One region of the Herbaspirillum sp. RTI4 genome, then DNA from elsewhere that is predicted to be linked to it. Evidence: predicted binding sites of a transcription regulator. Region 1 holds the regulator's gene; the other holds the start of a gene.
The links. Region 1 encodes LexA, which represses DNA repair genes until DNA is damaged. Its sites were predicted from a motif close to ACTGTATNNNNATACAGT; they were not measured.
Positions count from the first base shown of each region.

Region 1 (8,153 bases):
CCGGGGTCAAAAAATAAACCTCCAATACTATGCAGGAATGCAACAACAGGCGTGAAAAAGCCGGGCGAACCCGGCTTTTTCAGCATGACTACGTTGACCACTACCGCATCGATTGCCCGATGCAGTCAGTTTTAGGCGTGCTGGCCAGAAACTGTCACCGTCACGTCCAGAATGACGTCAGTGTGCAAAGACACCGAGACAGTATGGTCGCCAACGATCTTCAGTGGACCTTGTGCCAGACGCACTTGCATCTTGTCCACAGGGAAACCTTGCTTGGTCAGCGCAGCGGCGATGTCAGCATTGGTCACGGAACCAAACAGACGGCCATCCACACCCGACTTTTGCGCGATCAGTACGACCACGCCGTTGAGCTTCTCGCCCTGTTCCTGCGCGGCAACCAGCTTCACTGCGGCTGCTTTTTCCAGATCGGCGCGCTTGGCTTCGAACTCGGCAACAGCAGTAGTAGTGGCACGGCGCGCTTTGCGCTGCGGGATCAGGAAATTGCGTGCATAACCGTCTTTGACGCGCACGACTTCACCCAGGGCACCCAGGTTAATAACTTTTTCTAACAAAATAACTTGCATGTTTTTCTCCGAATTTTGAGGACTTTTCAGTCGTCAATTAAGCGTGGTGCAGATCTGTGTACGGCAGCAAAGCCAAGAAGCGTGCGCGCTTGATTGCAGTGTCAACCTGACGTTGATAATGGGCTTTAGTACCGGTCAGGCGTGCTGGCATGATCTTGCCGTTTTCCTGAACGAAGTCCTTGAGCGTATCCACGTCTTTGTAATCGACCTGTTCCACACCGGCAGCGGTGAAGCGGCAGAATTTCTTCCGCTTGAACAATGGATTTTGCTGTTGACGCTTTTGCTTCAATTTACTTTTGTCGAATTTTTTGCCGAATGCCATTTTTGGCTCCTGAATTTATAAATTTGGTAACGAACAGTCCTCGAACTCAACGATGTGAAACACGAGGCTCTTGCTATTGCGATGCTTGCGCGCCAGAAAGCCACTGAAGTGAAAAGATTTACCTAGTTCGGCCTGATTGACTCGACCTGAAATTTCGCCCGCAGCCTGCGCCGGCATTTCAAATTCGATCAATCGAACCACCCCTGCCTCGCGCTGCTCCGAACTGTGGAGCAGTTTCGCTGCCACGATGGGGATGCCGGCGGGTGTATAACGCAGTACGTCGCGCTCTACGATGGTGGCAATCAGTTCAAACCGGTTTAATCCTTGAGTCGGTTCTTGGCTCAATCTCTGCGACGCGCTCAACGCAGCATTTACGCTGCGGGTGCTTCGCTACGCGAGCTCTTGCCTGCATCTTCTTTCTGAGTCGCCTTCATGATTGGAGACGGCGTTGTTTCAGCCTTCTTCAACTTGACGGTCAGATGACGCAAGACAGCATCGTTAAATTTGAAGCCTGTTTCGATTTCAGTCAGCGTTTCGGCGTCGACTTCGATGTTCAGACAGACATAATGTGCTTTTGCCAGCTTCTGGATTTGATACGCCAGTTGCCGACGGCCCCAATCCTCAACGCGATGTACCTGGCCGCCACGGGTAGTGACGATGCCCTTGTAACGCTCGATCATCGCAGGCACTTGCTCGCTCTGATCCGGATGGACGATAAATACGATTTCATAATGACGCATGCAAACTCCTTTATGGACTTGTTTAAAAAATTGCCCACCCCGGCGTCAAGACGAGTGTGGGAAGAGGAAAACCCAGCATCATACAGCGGAAATCGAAAAAATTCAATGAATTCAGGGATTTAGTCGGCATCGCCAGCATTTGCTTGCATTCCCCATACAACTGTATAAAAATACAGTTAATTTCACGCATACACTATATGCGGCATAACGCATAACTTCCACACCAATCCATCACCCGCCGACCCGGCGCACTGCCATGATCAAACTGACCGCCCGCCAGCAGCAAATCCTCGACCTGATTAAAGAGGCCATAGAAAACACCGGATTCCCGCCCACCCGAGCGGAAATCGCCACGGAACTAGGGTTCCGCTCCGCCAATGCCGCCGAAGAGCATCTACAAGCACTGGCACGCAAGGGGGCCATTGAACTGTCGCCCGGCATGTCACGCGGGATACGCTTACGAAGTAGCGACACCCTTGCCTCCTCGCAAAGCGGCAGGCAACTGGTATTGCCGCATCCGGCATTGATGCAACTGAATTTGCCGCTGGTCGGACGCGTCGCCGCAGGTTCGCCCATCCTGGCGCAGGAACATATTGAAGCCAGCTATCAGGTCGATCCCGCCTTGTTTTCCGCGAAACCAGACTATTTGCTGAAAGTTCGCGGCATGTCGATGCGTGATGCCGGCATTCTTGAGGGCGATTTGCTCGCAGTCAAAAAAAGCGCCACGGCACGCAACGGACAAATCGTCGTGGCAAGGCTGGGCGACGATGTCACCGTCAAGCGCTATCGAAAAACCGGCAGCGCCATTGAACTCATTCCCGAAAATCCTGATTTCCAGACGCTACACGTGACCACAGGAGAAACCGGCTTCGCGCTCGAAGGCCTGGTCGTCGGCCTGCTGCGTAGCTGGCATTAGATTCTGATAAGGCCAGTCAACTTTCATAGCGACGCTCAAGACAGCAGGGATGGGATACTTACTCAGCCCGGCCCCAGATCAAAACCCTTTATTACAAGGACTTCTTCCATTTGTTTTTCCGATGGGAATACGCCGTAGCGGCATATCATGCAGGCGGCATGCCACTCCGGCTCCATTTTTCGGAACAGGCCCTTAAAGGGAATTTAGATGTCAAAGCGCAATAAGAAGCCTGTCGTCAACCCAGCCAGCAAAACCACACCAGAAATTCAAACTTTACTTACCGTAAGGAAAGTGCTGGATCTGGTCAGCGAACACAAGACTGCGGAAGCAAGAACGCTGGGCGAAAGCGTGATCGCCAAAGCGCCCGATCTGGTCTTCGCTCTTCATGCTCTGGGTCTGGTGGAATTGCAGGCCAAGGACTATCTCCGCTCAGAACACTGGTTCCGTAAGGCGGTTGAACTCGAACCCGGCAATGCCGAATACCTGTCCAATCTGGGCATGGCCGTCCTCAAGCAAGACCGTATCGACGATGCCATACGCCTGTTCGAGCAATCGATTGCCATTGACGAAGAACATTTGCCCGGTCGAATCGGACTGGCCGACGCCCTGCATGAGAAAAAAGATCCGAATGCCTCCATTGCCTATTTCGAGGAAGCTGTGCGGCGCGCACCGACTGCCGCCGGCCCCCTCTCCCATTTAGGCAAAGCGCTGATCGACGCCAAACGCTACAAGGAAGCCGTAGAAAAATTGATGCAGGCATTACAGCTTCAGATCAATTTTGCTCCCGCGCATACCAATCTGGGACACGCCTTCCAGGAAATGGGCATGCTTGAGGAAGCGCTCGAATGCCATATCACCGCCTTGCTGCTGGAGCCGGACAATATCTACGCCATCAATCAGAAGGCCGATACCCACACCAAACTGCATGATTACGAGAACGCCTACGACCTTTACAAGAAAGTCATCGCACTGGCACCGAACGATCCGAATAGCTACGCCCGTCTGGGTTCCAGCTATTACGATAACGAGGACCGATATGATGAGTCTATAGCGATGCTGAAAAAAGCATTAACTATCGATCCATCACACGCGATCACTTATAACAATATCGGCGTCATCATGCATGACCATGGTGAGTGCGAAGAAGCGCTAGGTCATTTCGAAACCGCCCTCAAACTCAAGTCCAATTACATGATGGCGCGCCACAATATGTGCCTGGTGCAACTGCTGGCAGGCGATTTCGTCAATGGCTGGGCCAATCATGAAGTACGGCTGGAACTCCCGGAGCGACGTTACATTTATGAACTGGCGCTCGAATTGTTCAAAGTCATTCCCAAGTGGGACGGCAAAGCCTCCCTGAAAGACAAACAAATCCTGTTGATGCATGAACAAGGCTACGGCGACAGTATTCAGTTTTTGCGTTATGTCCCTATGCTGCTTGAGCGTGGCGCGCGCGTGGCGCTGCACGTCAAGGATCCTCTGGCGCGTCTGTTTGCCTCGTTCCCAGGAAAAATCACGCTGGTCCGCGAAAATGACAAACTTCCGGCTGCCGATTTTGCCTATCCGATCATGAGTTTGCCGTATGGACTGGGCACAACGACGCCGGAAGAAATTCCGACCTTCCCCTCGTACCTGTCGGCCAGTCTCAACGACAGCCTGCACTGGGGCGAAAAAATCAGGACGATGAACCTGCCGAAGGGCACTTTGCGGGTAGGCATCGTCTGGGCCGGCAATCCGGAACACGGCAACGACAGACGCCGCTCCATGCCGCTGGAAAACGCAGCACCCTTGTTCGATATCCCGGGAGTTCAGTTCTTTTCCTTGCAAAAAGGAGCGCCGGTTGCCGCAATGACCGCGCTCAACAGCCAGAATCCGGTCATCAATCTGGGGGACGATTTCAACGATTTTGCCGATACCGCCGCCGCCATCGACAATCTCGACCTGGTCATCAGCGTCGACACCTCGGTATTGCATCTGGCCGGCGCGCTCGGCAAACGCACCTGGGCACTGCTGGCGTACATGCCGGACTGGCGCTGGTTGCAGGAACGTGAGGATTCCCCTTGGTATCCCAGCATGCAGCTCTATCGTCAGCCCATCGCAGGTGACTGGGCGGCGGTCATTGCCCGCATGGAAACCGATCTGAAAGCTTTGCGGGACCAGCGCCCCGCTTAATAACTACAAATTAGGCAAATTCACCCTAAACCTGGCAATAAAGACTCCAGATGACACTTCGCTTATATATATAAGCGAAGTGCGGATAAACAGGTCGGGTCACACTCTCTTGTTTTTAAAATCATCAACAGGCAAGCTGAGGCCTGTTGCGCAGTTCCCCCTCCCGCCCGGCCACCTCCGGCACTCCTTTCCGTCGAAATCCCATCTTGGCACTACCAAGCCCTTCGGGGCTGCCGGCATTCCAATTGTGCGATGCGTTTCCTCCAGAAAGTGCGCTAAAAAGTGCTTTCTGAAGGGGGGGATCATTCGGGAATGGATGCAAACCCAAGGCATAGCGAGCACCCACCCTGTCCAAAAATGATATTTCACCCACAAAAATTAAAGTTTTTGTGGAAGCCGTCGAAATAAGACTGGCAAGAGGTATTCACGTCATGCAGTTTTAGTTCTGGCAGTAGCGGCAAAGTATTTTCGACAAGTACTAAACTTTTCCCGATACCGTCCGATATAGCATACATAACAGCGGTTAAAACGCCTGAGGCGCATAGGTAAAAGACCAAAGTTAAGCACTGAAACTCGATTTATCGGTCAAAAATCTTAGGAGAATTAATCATGGCATCAGTAATTAACACCAATATTGCGTCGATCAACACACAACGCAATTTGACAATGTCACAAGCCTCGTTGAACACTTCGATTCAACGTCTGTCTTCCGGTTTGCGCGTCAATAGCGCAGCGGATGATGCAGCGGGTTTGTCGATTTCCCAACGGATGGATTCCCAGATCAAGGGTCTGACTGTTGCGCAACGTAACGCGAACGATGGTATTTCGCTGGCGCAAACGGCTCAGGGCTCGCTCAGCACCGTGACAAACAACTTGCAACGTATGCGGGAACTGGCCGTGCAAGCAACCAACGGTTCGAACAGCGCACAAGATCGCAAGACGCTGAACGATGAATACACACAGTTGTCGTCGGAAGTTTTCCGCGTTCTGAATAGCACCAACTTCAACGGCCAAAACCTGTTCACTGGTGTCGGCTCAGGCGCCAGCGCCGGTGTTGCTTCTAGCTCGACACACGTGTCTGCTGCTCTGACCCTGACTTTCCAGGTCGGCGCCAACGTCGTCGATCACAAAAACTCCGATCAAATCAGCATCTCGCTGAACGATCTGTCGAACAACGCCACGATTGCCAACGTCATCGGTTCCAGCGCCAAGGGTTTGATCGGCCTGGGTTCCACCTCTGCCGTGACGGTCAAACAGACTGCTTACACATCGGCAAAAGCAGCAATGGATACCTTGTTCGCTAGCGCATCCTCGCTTACAGCCACTGCGCTGGCCGCATCGGCAGTCACGCTGCAAACGAAGATCGACAGCGCCAAACTGTCTCTGGATAAGGCAATTGCCGCACCAGCAGCACAAAGCGATGCACAAAAGGCGATCAAGAACCTGGATAAGGCGATTAGCCTGATCTCCTCGAAACAGGCTGAATTCGGCGCGATTCAAAACCGTCTGACCGCCGTGATCACCAACATGCAAACGTCGTCGGAAAACATCACTGCGGCGCAAAGTCGAATCATGGATACCGACTTCGCGGCGGAAACAGCTAAACTGACCCGAGCCCAGATTCTGCAACAAGCTGGTACGGCGATGTTGAAACAAGCCAACTCCGCACCGCAATCTGTGTTGACACTGCTGCAATAATCAACAAAAGTAATCAAAGTAATTCTTGATGTACTAGGATAATGTGCGAAGAGTAGATAGAATATTCTTCGCACATTCCTTTAAAAAAGAGGTAATACCATGTCTATTTCAGCCTTGAATGCCTCCACATCGAATGATGTGACAGGATATGCAACACAGACACCCCCACCAGCAACGACCACTCCAAGTGGTACTGCCGCTACAGCCGGCGCAACAAAACCTGATCCAATCGTTTCCACTGGCGCTCCGACCAATGCCAATGCCGCGAAGCCGACAGCCAGTCAAATCGCTGATGCCGTCAGCAAACTGAACGATTTCGCTGCCAATGCTGCGTCCGATCTGAATTTTTCGACAGACAAAGACACTGGCTTGACGATCGTGAAGGTAGTCGACACAGCAACCAATAAAGTCATCCGCCAGATTCCAAGCGAAGAGGCAGTATCGATTGCCAAATCGATGGATAAATTGCAAGGCTTGCTCATCAATCACAGCGCCTGAAGTTTCGCAAGTTTTCTAGCGAATGCTTGAAGTAGAACGGCAATATCTGCATATTCGTCTTTATGCATGTCTCTTTACGCCCGTACAATCGGGTATGAATTTGAATAGCAGGTCCCGCAGGGCAGTGCATAACGCAAACAGTGCGATGCAAACACGCTCTTATTGGTAACTATCCAAACCGGGTGAGAAAGCAGCCTTTGCCTGGCGATTCACTTTCTCCGCAACAGGTCCAGAGCATCAAGGAGAATTAAATGGTTACAGCCGCAATCACCAGCTCCGGCGCAGGTTCAGGTTTCGACGTAGCAGGTACGGTCTCAAAATTGATGGCCGCCGAAAACCAGGCAATGACTCCGCTGACCAATGCGGCGAGTAGCTTCAATTCCCAAATTTCCGCCTACGGTCAGCTGAAAAGCGCCGTCACCAGCTTTGCCAGCAGCCTGACGGCCATGACCAGCGCCACCTTCAGCGCGCAACAAGCTGTCGTGACCAACTCAGGCACGGGTACTGGCGTCACCACCGGCGCAGTCACCGCTACCGTGAGTTCCAGTTCCAGTGTCGCGGCAAAGGGCCAGATTCTGACGTCCGCTGGCAGTTCAGCGACCGGAACGGCCACCCCCTACGCTAGCGGCGACAGTATCGCCTTCAAAGTGGGGGACAATACCACCACCTTCGTGACGTTGACCGCCAATTCGACGATGGAAATGCTGCGCGACAAAATCAACGCGGGCAATACCGGCGTGAGCGCCAGCATTAAGACCGACAGCACCGGCAAACATCTGGTATTCGAATCCAATACCGCCGGCACTGCAAACACTGTCAAAATTACCGCCAATGGCAGCCTGGCAGGATTTGCCTACGATCCTGCCAACCCAACTGCCAGCACCATGAAGCAGACGCAGGCGCCGCAAGATCAAACGACTGCGGCATCGGCTTCATATAACATTGCCGTGACGCAACTGGCGCAAGCGCAAAAACTGCAATCGTCAGGCTTTGACTCCACCGCCAGTTTCAGCACCGGCGTCATGGCGATCAAAACCGGCACCAACTCAACGACACTGATCAAGCCGCTCACCAATACCCTGGCCGGTATTCGGGATGCGATCAATGCCAGTACAGACACAGGGCTGACCGCCTCCATCGTCAGCGACGGCACGCAAAACCATCTCGTGCTGACCTCCTTGTTGAGCGGTGCAGCCAACGGTACCACCATCACCGCTACCGGC
Region 1 is NZ_JAVIWQ010000002.1:1,826,624-1,834,776, reverse strand. It holds gene rplI (50S ribosomal protein L9) at 132-584, opposite strand; gene rpsR (30S ribosomal protein S18) at 622-906, opposite strand; gene priB (primosomal replication protein N) at 922-1,251, opposite strand; gene rpsF (30S ribosomal protein S6) at 1,278-1,646, opposite strand; gene lexA (transcriptional repressor LexA) at 1,903-2,562, shown strand; gene RGU70_RS08345 (tetratricopeptide repeat protein) at 2,770-4,734, shown strand; gene RGU70_RS08340 (flagellin) at 5,344-6,432, shown strand; gene RGU70_RS08335 (flagellar protein FlaG) at 6,532-6,930, shown strand; gene fliD (flagellar filament capping protein FliD) at 7,182-8,153, shown strand, end outside.

Region 2 (8,153 bases), 1.8 Mb from region 1:
AAGCCATCGAGCTTGTGCTGGAAGTCGTCGGCGCGTTGCTGGAAGATGGCGCGCACTTCTTTTTCGCGAGGATCGTCCTTGAGCCGGGTTTCGATTTCATGCAAGGTCGGCAGGACGGCCCCGTAGGCGACTTGCGGCACCGGTACGCTGGTGTGTTTGGCGGACAGCCAGATAACGGGGATCAGGTAGGCCAGCAAAATGATGATGTATTGCGCAACCTGGGTCCAGGTAATTGCCCGCATGCCACCGAGGAAAGAGCAGACCAGAATGCTGGCCAGACCAAGGAAAATGCCGATTGAAAAATCGATGCCGGTGAACCGCGAAGTAATCAGACCGACGCCGTAAATTTGCGCGACAACATAGGTGAAGGAAATGATGATGGTGGCGATGACCGCCAGTAGCCGCACGGGGGTGCCACCGTAGCGGCCGCTATAGCGTTCGGCCAGAAAGTCGGCAATCGTGTACTGGCCGAATTTGCGCAGATAAGGGGCGATCAGTACTGCGACCAGACAATAGCCGCCAGTCCAGCCGATGATGTAGGCGAGGCCGTCGAAGCCTTGCAGATATAGTCCGCCGGCAAGACTGATGAAGGTGGCCGCGGAGATCCAGTCGGCGGCGGTGGCCATGCCGTTGAACAGGGCGGGAACGCGGCGTCCGGCGACATAGTATTCGGGCACATCGGAGGTGCGGCAGACAACGCCGATGCCGGCGTACAGCGCAATAGTCACGAACATGAACAGATAGCCGATCCAGACGCGCGGCATGCCTTCGTGTTCCAGTATCGCCAGCACCATCAGAAAGGCAATGAAACCCAGTGTGTACCAGCCATAGTAGCGGCTGAGCCGGCGGGTAAACAGTTTATTGTTCATTGTCGCGATCCGTCCCGGTCTGTTGCAAGGCGTAGCGCTGGTCGAGCCGTTTCATGGCGACGGTATAAAAAGCGACTAATGCCAGATACATCAGCGCGACGCCCTGCGCTGCCATGTAAAACGAGAGCGGCCAGCCGAACAGCACGATGGTGTTGAGTTCGCTTGCAAAATAAATCACTAAAAAAGTAACAGCGAACCAGATGGCGAGCAGGCTCAGTGTGAGGTTGCGCGTCGCCTGCCAGCAAGCCTGCCGGTTGAGCGGGGCAGGTGCGTGCTGATCGTGAGGAGGTTTCTGCGTGTCGGTCATTGCTTGGTCATCCGTCAGTCGGGTTCGTCGGTAGCGGGCAGGTCAGGCATGAGCGGAAGGGACACACGCAACAGACAGCCGGGGAGTTTCGGATCGTGGGTGCGCGGATTCGTGGCGATGCTGACCGTAGCGCCGTGCTGCTGGGCAATTTCGCGCACGATGGCCAGACCCAGTCCGCTGCCGGCGGTTTGCGTGCCGAGGATGCGGTAAAAGCGTTCAAACACATGGCCGCGTTCGGCGGCCGGAATGCCGGGGCCGGTATCTTCGACTTCCAGCAGCGCTAATCCCGCCTCGGGATTGCTGCTGACCCTTACCGTGACGCTGCCGTTGGCGGGCGTGTAGCGCAAGGCGTTGTCGAGCAGATTACTTAACAGTTCGCGCAGCATGATCGGGTTAGCTGCCACGGTGATGACTTGCTCTGCTTGTTCAAAGCCGAGATCGATGTGCTGCGTAAAGGACATCGGGACCCAGTCCTGCACGACGCTGCGGGCGAGGTCGGCTAGTTCGAGCGCGATGAACGGGGTGGTTGCCGACGTCTGGTTTTCGGCGCGGGCGAGGGAGAGTAATTGGTTGATCAGGCGGGTGGCGGATTCTGAACTTTTTGCCAGTTGTTCCAGCGAGCGGTGGATGTCGGCCTGATCGGTCTGGCGCAGTGCCAGTTCGGATTGCATGCGCATGCCTGCCAGTGGCGTTTTCATCTGGTGGGCGGCATCGGCGATGAAGCGTTTCTGGGTTTCTATGGTTTGCGAAAGCCGCGCCAGCATGTCGTTGAGGGAGCGTACCAGCGGTGAAATTTCTTCCGGGACCTGACGTGAATCGATGGGGCTGAGGTCGTCGGGGCGGCGGGCGCGTATGCGTTTCTGCAATTCCGACAGCGGCGACAGACCGCGTGATAAGGCCAGCCAGACCAGTGCCAGCGCCACCGGCAAAATCACAAACTGCGGCAGGATCACGCCCTTGATGATTTCATTGGCCAACTGGGCGCGTTTGTCCAGCGTTTCGGCCACTTGCACGGTCGCCAGGCGAGGTTTGCTGGCGGTATTCTGTTGTTCGACAATGCTGCGCAGATCGACCTGGGTATAGGCGATACGAATATCGGTGCCATGAAAAATATCATTGCGAAATAGCACGACGCCCGGCGTTAGTTTTTCCTCGTCTGGCGGAGGGAGTGTCAGGTCGTGGTCGCCTTCCACGATGTCACCGCTGGGGCCGCTGACCTGGAAATAGATATTGTCGATATCGTCGGCGCGCAACAGATCGCGTGCCGACGCAGGCAAATGCGTGCTGATTTTGCCCCTGACTTCGCTGACCTGTTGCGCCAGAACGGTGACGCTGTCTTCCAGCGCGCGGTCGAACGGCTGGTTAGCGATCGATTGCGCGATCAGATAGGTGATGGCAATGCTCACTGGCCATAGCAGCAGCAGCGGCGCGAGCATCCAGTCGAGAATTTCTCCGAATAGTGAGCGCTGGATGCGTTCTTGCGGCTGCGTGTCGATCATGTTTGCGGAGTGGGCAAGCCCTAGATGCCCGCACTGGTAGCGGGTTGGATTTCCGGTAATTTTTCCAGGCAGTAGCCAAGGCCGCGAACGGTGGCGATGCGGATGCCGCCGGTTTCAATTTTTTTGCGCAGACGATGCACGTAGACTTCAATGGCGTTGTTGCTGACTTCTTCGCCCCATTCGCACAGGTGATCGACCAGTTGCTCTTTGGAAACCAGCCGGCCGGTACGTTGCAGCAGGACTTCGAGCAAGCCCAGTTCGCGCGCCGACAGATCCAGCATTTGTTCGCCGATATAGGCGCTGCGGCCGACCTGGTCGTAGCTCAGCGGGCCGTGCCGGATCACCGTCGGGCCGCCACCGGCGCCGCGCCGCGTCAGCGCCCGCACCCGCGCTTCCAGTTCCGATAGGGCGAATGGTTTGGCCATGTAGTCGTCGGCACCGAGGTCGAGGCCTTGCACGCGCTGTTCGACTGAATCGGCCGCAGTGAGGATGAGGACGGGCAGGCGTGAGTTACGCGCCCGCAAGCGGCGCAGTACTTCCAGGCCGGATAGTTTGGGCAAGCCGAGATCGAGGATCAGTAAATCGAAATCTTGTGTGGACAGCGCCGAGTCGGCTTCGAGGCCGGTCTTGACGCAGTCGGTTGCGTAGCCGGAGTGACGCAGCGAACGCGTCAGTCCATCGGCCAGCACACTATCGTCTTCAGCCAGTAAAATGCGCATGGTGACCCCGGTTGGAAGGTGGTGAAGACATTTGCTGAATTAATCATCCATCCACAATGTGGATCAGCAATGCGGGACAACAAGGTGGGGCAACATCGTGAGGCAGTGATCTCATCAGCGATGCCTGGCAGTGTTTCTCATTAGGACAAGAACCCTGCCGGATGGCGCTGGCGCAATGCGCTGATGCAGTGGAAAGTCAGTTATTTTCTAAATTATTATGCACAATTGCTTGCTATTCTACTCAATCGCCCTTACCTCAGGGCTATTGTTTCTCTACCATTGAAAAAATTCGCTCAGCCGCCATATAGCTAACTCACCAGGCTGTCCATGCGGGCTTTGTTATAATTTGCGACGCTGTGTGTAGTGAGGGGTAATTGAGGAGGGGTAATTGAGGCGCAATGGAGGGGCAACTGACCACTGCGGGAAGTTCAGGCTCGGTACCGTTTGCTCTTTATTTGACACCTTACTGTCGTAGTCTCATTGCCGCATCACTCTTTTCTGTTCAATGCGCCAATTCTTTTTTTTACTGTTGATGGCCCTGTTACCACTGCAAGCATTTGCCGTGGTAGCCAGTAGTGCGTCCAACGGCGCTGCGCGCGTAGTCGAGGCGCAGCAGCAAAATAGTCTCGCCGCATCTGCAAGGCAGATGTCCGACATGGCTCCCTCCGATCAGGCCTTGAGTGATCAGCAGGATGCGCCGGGGGGTATGCCGGACGACACTGGCGAAGATTTGTCGGCGGATATGTCTGCCTCTCACGCCGGTCTGGACGAATTCGCCTTGTTGCCGTCGATGGTATTTGGCGTCCCTCATGTCGTCACGATGGTTTCGTCTTCTTTCGACGATATGGCGCGGCAGCCGCCGTTTTTGCCGCCTGCGGCTCGCCCGCCCCGCGCCTGATCGGGGCCGGGTTCTCTGGATTCCCCGGCCTGCTGCGATGTTTCGCAGTCGCCTTCGCGCAGGTCAGGCTCCTGACACATTGATTTTATTCAATCGTATTTGCTCTCATTTGCGCGCTCATTTGTATTAAAGCCAGTTTTCATTTTCCATTGGAGATAGTCATGAAAAAAGTATTTGTCGCATTCGTTATCGCGGCGCTCACGCTGACTGCGGGTATCGGTTCCGCTGAGGCCAGACGCCTCGGTGGCGGAGGTTCCTTCGGTAAGCAGTCGAGCATGCAGCGCTCTGCTCCTGCATCGGCTCCTGCCGCCAAGCCTGCTGCTCCGGCGGCAACGCCGCAAGGCATGCCGCCAAAACCAGCCAGCCCATGGAAGGGCATATTGGGTGGCGCATTGCTGGGCCTTGGTCTGGGCGCAATGCTGTCGCACTTCGGCATGGGCGGCGCACTGGGTAGCATGATCAGCACCCTGTTGATGGTGGCGCTGTTAGGTTTCGCCGCGATGTTCATCTATCGCATGTTTCGTCGTAAAACTGAAGGCGAGCAAGCGCAGCCGGCCTATGCCACGCGCGCACCGGGCGATTTTCTGGCCAATACAGAACCTTTCCCTAATACGCCGATGGCTCGTCAGGCAGCGCCTGAAATCGGTTCAGGCATTGCAGGTGCCGATGCCGCATCCGGTATCGGCGGAGCTTCTACCTTGGGCGCTCCTGCTGATTTCGATACGACGGGTTTCCTGCGTCATGCAAAAACCTATTTCATCCGCCTGCAAGCGGCGTGGGATAAGGCGGACATCGAGGACATCCGGGAGTTTTCTTCGCCTGAAATGTTTGCTGAGCTGAGATTGCAAATCCAGGAACGCGGTGCAACGTCCAACCATACCGACGTCATGACGCTGGATGCGCAGTTGCAGGGGATCGAAACCATAGGTGGCGAGTATCTGGCCAGCGTCAAATTTTCCGGCATGATCAAGGAAGATCTGAACGTGTCGGCAGAGCCATTCGCGGAAATCTGGAACTTGTCGAAGCCGGTAAGCGGCAACGGCGGCTGGGTTCTTGCCGGGATACAACAACTGGGCTAATCAGGCGGATTGTTTCGCTTCGATCGCTTAAAACCGCCGGCGGCTTCGTCGGCGGTTTTTTTATGTGCGCCCAGCATGGGGGTACTTCTGAGGAGGCAAGCCGCGCGGTTAGTTGGCCTCTGTCAGCAAGGTCAAGCGTCACGGTGCAAGGGTATGCCCTTGTCAATCGTCGTGAGTCATGAAGTACGCCGGAAAAACAGGCGTGCAATAATCAGCACTGGCCTCGTTGCAGGCCAAGCGATTTTTCCTACTTATCACTACCGCGTCAGGACCATCATGCAATATCGGCGTTTGGGCAAGAGCAACCTAAAAGTATCCGCGTTATGTCTCGGTTCGATGATGTTCGGTGATCAGACGGAGGACGAAGAGGCCGGACGTATATTGGCCTCTGCCCGCGAGCATGGGGTCAATTTCATTGATACCGCCGATGTGTACACCAAAGGCAAGTCGGAAGAAATGGTGGGCCGTTTGCTGCAGGGTCAGCGGCACCACTGGATATTAGCCAGCAAACTCGGCAACCCCATGAGCGATGCGCCGAACGAATCCGGTTACTCGCGCCAGTGGATTCTCCGCGAAACGGAAAACAGCCTGCAACGGCTGGCGACGGATTATCTGGACATCCTTTATTTGCATCGCGACGAACCAGAGCAGAATCTGGAAGAGGCAGTACAGGCGCTGGGAGACCTGATCCGGACGGGCAAAATCCGTTCTTTTGGCGTTTCCAATTTCCGTGGCTGGCGCATTGCGGAAATCATTCGCCTGTGTGAAAAAAATGGCGTGCCGGCACCGGTGGTGTGCCAGCCCTATTACAACCTGCTCAACCGCGGACCGGAAGTGGAAATTTTGCCAGCCTGCGCCCACTACGGTTTGGGTGTGGTGCCCTACAGCCCGATCGCACGCGGCGTATTGACCGGTAAATATGCTCCCGGCGTCAAACCGGCTGAAGATACGCGCGCCGGACGGGGCGATAAGCGCATGATGCAAACTGAATTCCGCGAAGAATCGCTGGAAATCGCACAAACGCTGAAAAATTATTGCGAAGAACGTGGCGTCAAGCTGGGTAACTTTGCAACAGCCTGGGTGCTGGCGAACCCGCATATCAGCAGCGTTATCGTCGGCCCTCGCACATTGGCGCAGATGGAAGACTATTACGCCGCGCTCGACCTAATCGTTAGTCCTGAAGAAGAGCTGCTGGTGGATGGACTGGTCGCACCGGGGCATGCCTCAACGCCCGGCTATAACGATCCGAGCTACCCGTTTTTTGGCCGTCGCAGTATGTGATGCGGCATCTTGCAGACGGATGCCAGATACCCGGCCGGATACAAGATTTATCATTCCACCAGGGAAATAGTAAAAAGAACTTGCGTAATACACTGTTTTTTTATACAGTACTATCCGTGCAGTTAAAATGCCAGACGCAATACCCCTGATTACCCGGTTTTTACGCCCCCTCTTGCTGAAAGAAGATTCATATGGACGACAAAAAGAACGCTGGCTCTGACAAAGCCGCCGACAAAGCTGCCGATAAAGCGGCTGACAAAGGCGCTTCTGAAAAAAGTAAGGCGCTTGCCGCTGCGCTGGCGCAGATAGAAAAGCAATTCGGCAAGGGCTCGGTGATGCGCATGGAAGACGGCGCGGTCATGGAAGAAATCCAGGTATTTTCAACCGGCTCGCTCGGTCTCGACATCGCTCTTGGCGTTGGCGGCCTGCCACGCGGACGCGTGGTGGAAATCTACGGCCCGGAATCATCGGGCAAGACCACGCTGACTTTGCAAGCCATCGCTGAAATGCAAAAACTGGGCGGCACTTGCGCCTTCATTGATGCAGAACATGCACTGGATGTCACCTATGCACAGAAGCTGGGCGTCAACCTGTCGGAGTTGCTGATTTCGCAGCCGGACACCGGCGAACAGGCGCTGGAAATTGCCGATGCGCTGATCCGCTCCGGCGCGGTCGATCTGATTGTGGTCGACTCGGTCGCCGCTTTGACGCCGCGTGCTGAAATCGAAGGCGACATGGGCGATTCTCTCCCTGGCCTGCAAGCGCGTTTGATGTCGCAAGCCTTGCGCAAGCTGACCGGCAGTATCAACCGCACCAATACCGCAGTGATTTTCATCAATCAGATACGGATGAAAATCGGCGTCATGTTCGGTAATCCCGAAACAACGACCGGCGGTAATGCCTTGAAGTTCTACGCTTCCGTGCGACTGGATATCCGCCGTACCGGTTCGATCAAGTCCGGCGATGAAGTGATTGGCAGCGAAACCAAGGTCAAAGTCGTCAAAAACAAAGTGGCGCCGCCGTTCCGCGAAGCGCACTTCGATATCTTGTACGGAGAAGGCACCTCACGCGAAGGTGAAATCCTCGATCTGGGTTCCGATGCCAAGATCGTTGAAAAGTCCGGGGCTTGGTATAGCTATAACGGCGAACGTATCGGTCAGGGTAAGGACAATGCACGCAATTACCTGAAAGAACGTCCTGAACTGGCGCGGGAAATTGAAAACAAAGTGCGCGTTGCACTGGGTGTTCCTGAATTGGCTGGTGGCCAGGTCAAGACCGCTGCGCCGAAAGCCGCGACTGCCAAGGACAAAGACAAAGACAAGGATAAAGACGCGGCATAATTGCCGGACGGCCCGTATGGGTCGTGCCGGGGCGGGTATCAATCACGGTTTGCCTGCCCCGGTGTTGGAATCACTGTATTGACGGACGGTACTGACTACTTATGACAAGACCGTCTATCAGCCAGAAAAACGGCCCAAAAAGCAGCCCAAAAAGCAGCCCA
Region 2 is NZ_JAVIWQ010000002.1:62,431-70,583, reverse strand. It holds gene RGU70_RS00560 (sodium:solute symporter family protein) at 1-869, opposite strand, end outside; gene RGU70_RS00555 (DUF4212 domain-containing protein) at 859-1,176, opposite strand; gene RGU70_RS00550 (sensor histidine kinase) at 1,191-2,675, opposite strand; gene RGU70_RS00545 (response regulator transcription factor) at 2,696-3,394, opposite strand; gene RGU70_RS00540 (hypothetical protein) at 3,927-4,292, shown strand; gene RGU70_RS00535 (Tim44-like domain-containing protein) at 4,454-5,371, shown strand; gene RGU70_RS00530 (aldo/keto reductase) at 5,648-6,652, shown strand; gene recA (recombinase RecA) at 6,844-7,992, shown strand.
Region 2: recA (recombinase RecA) is a predicted target of LexA. The motif match lies at 6,744-6,761, and genes of this name have one in related genera.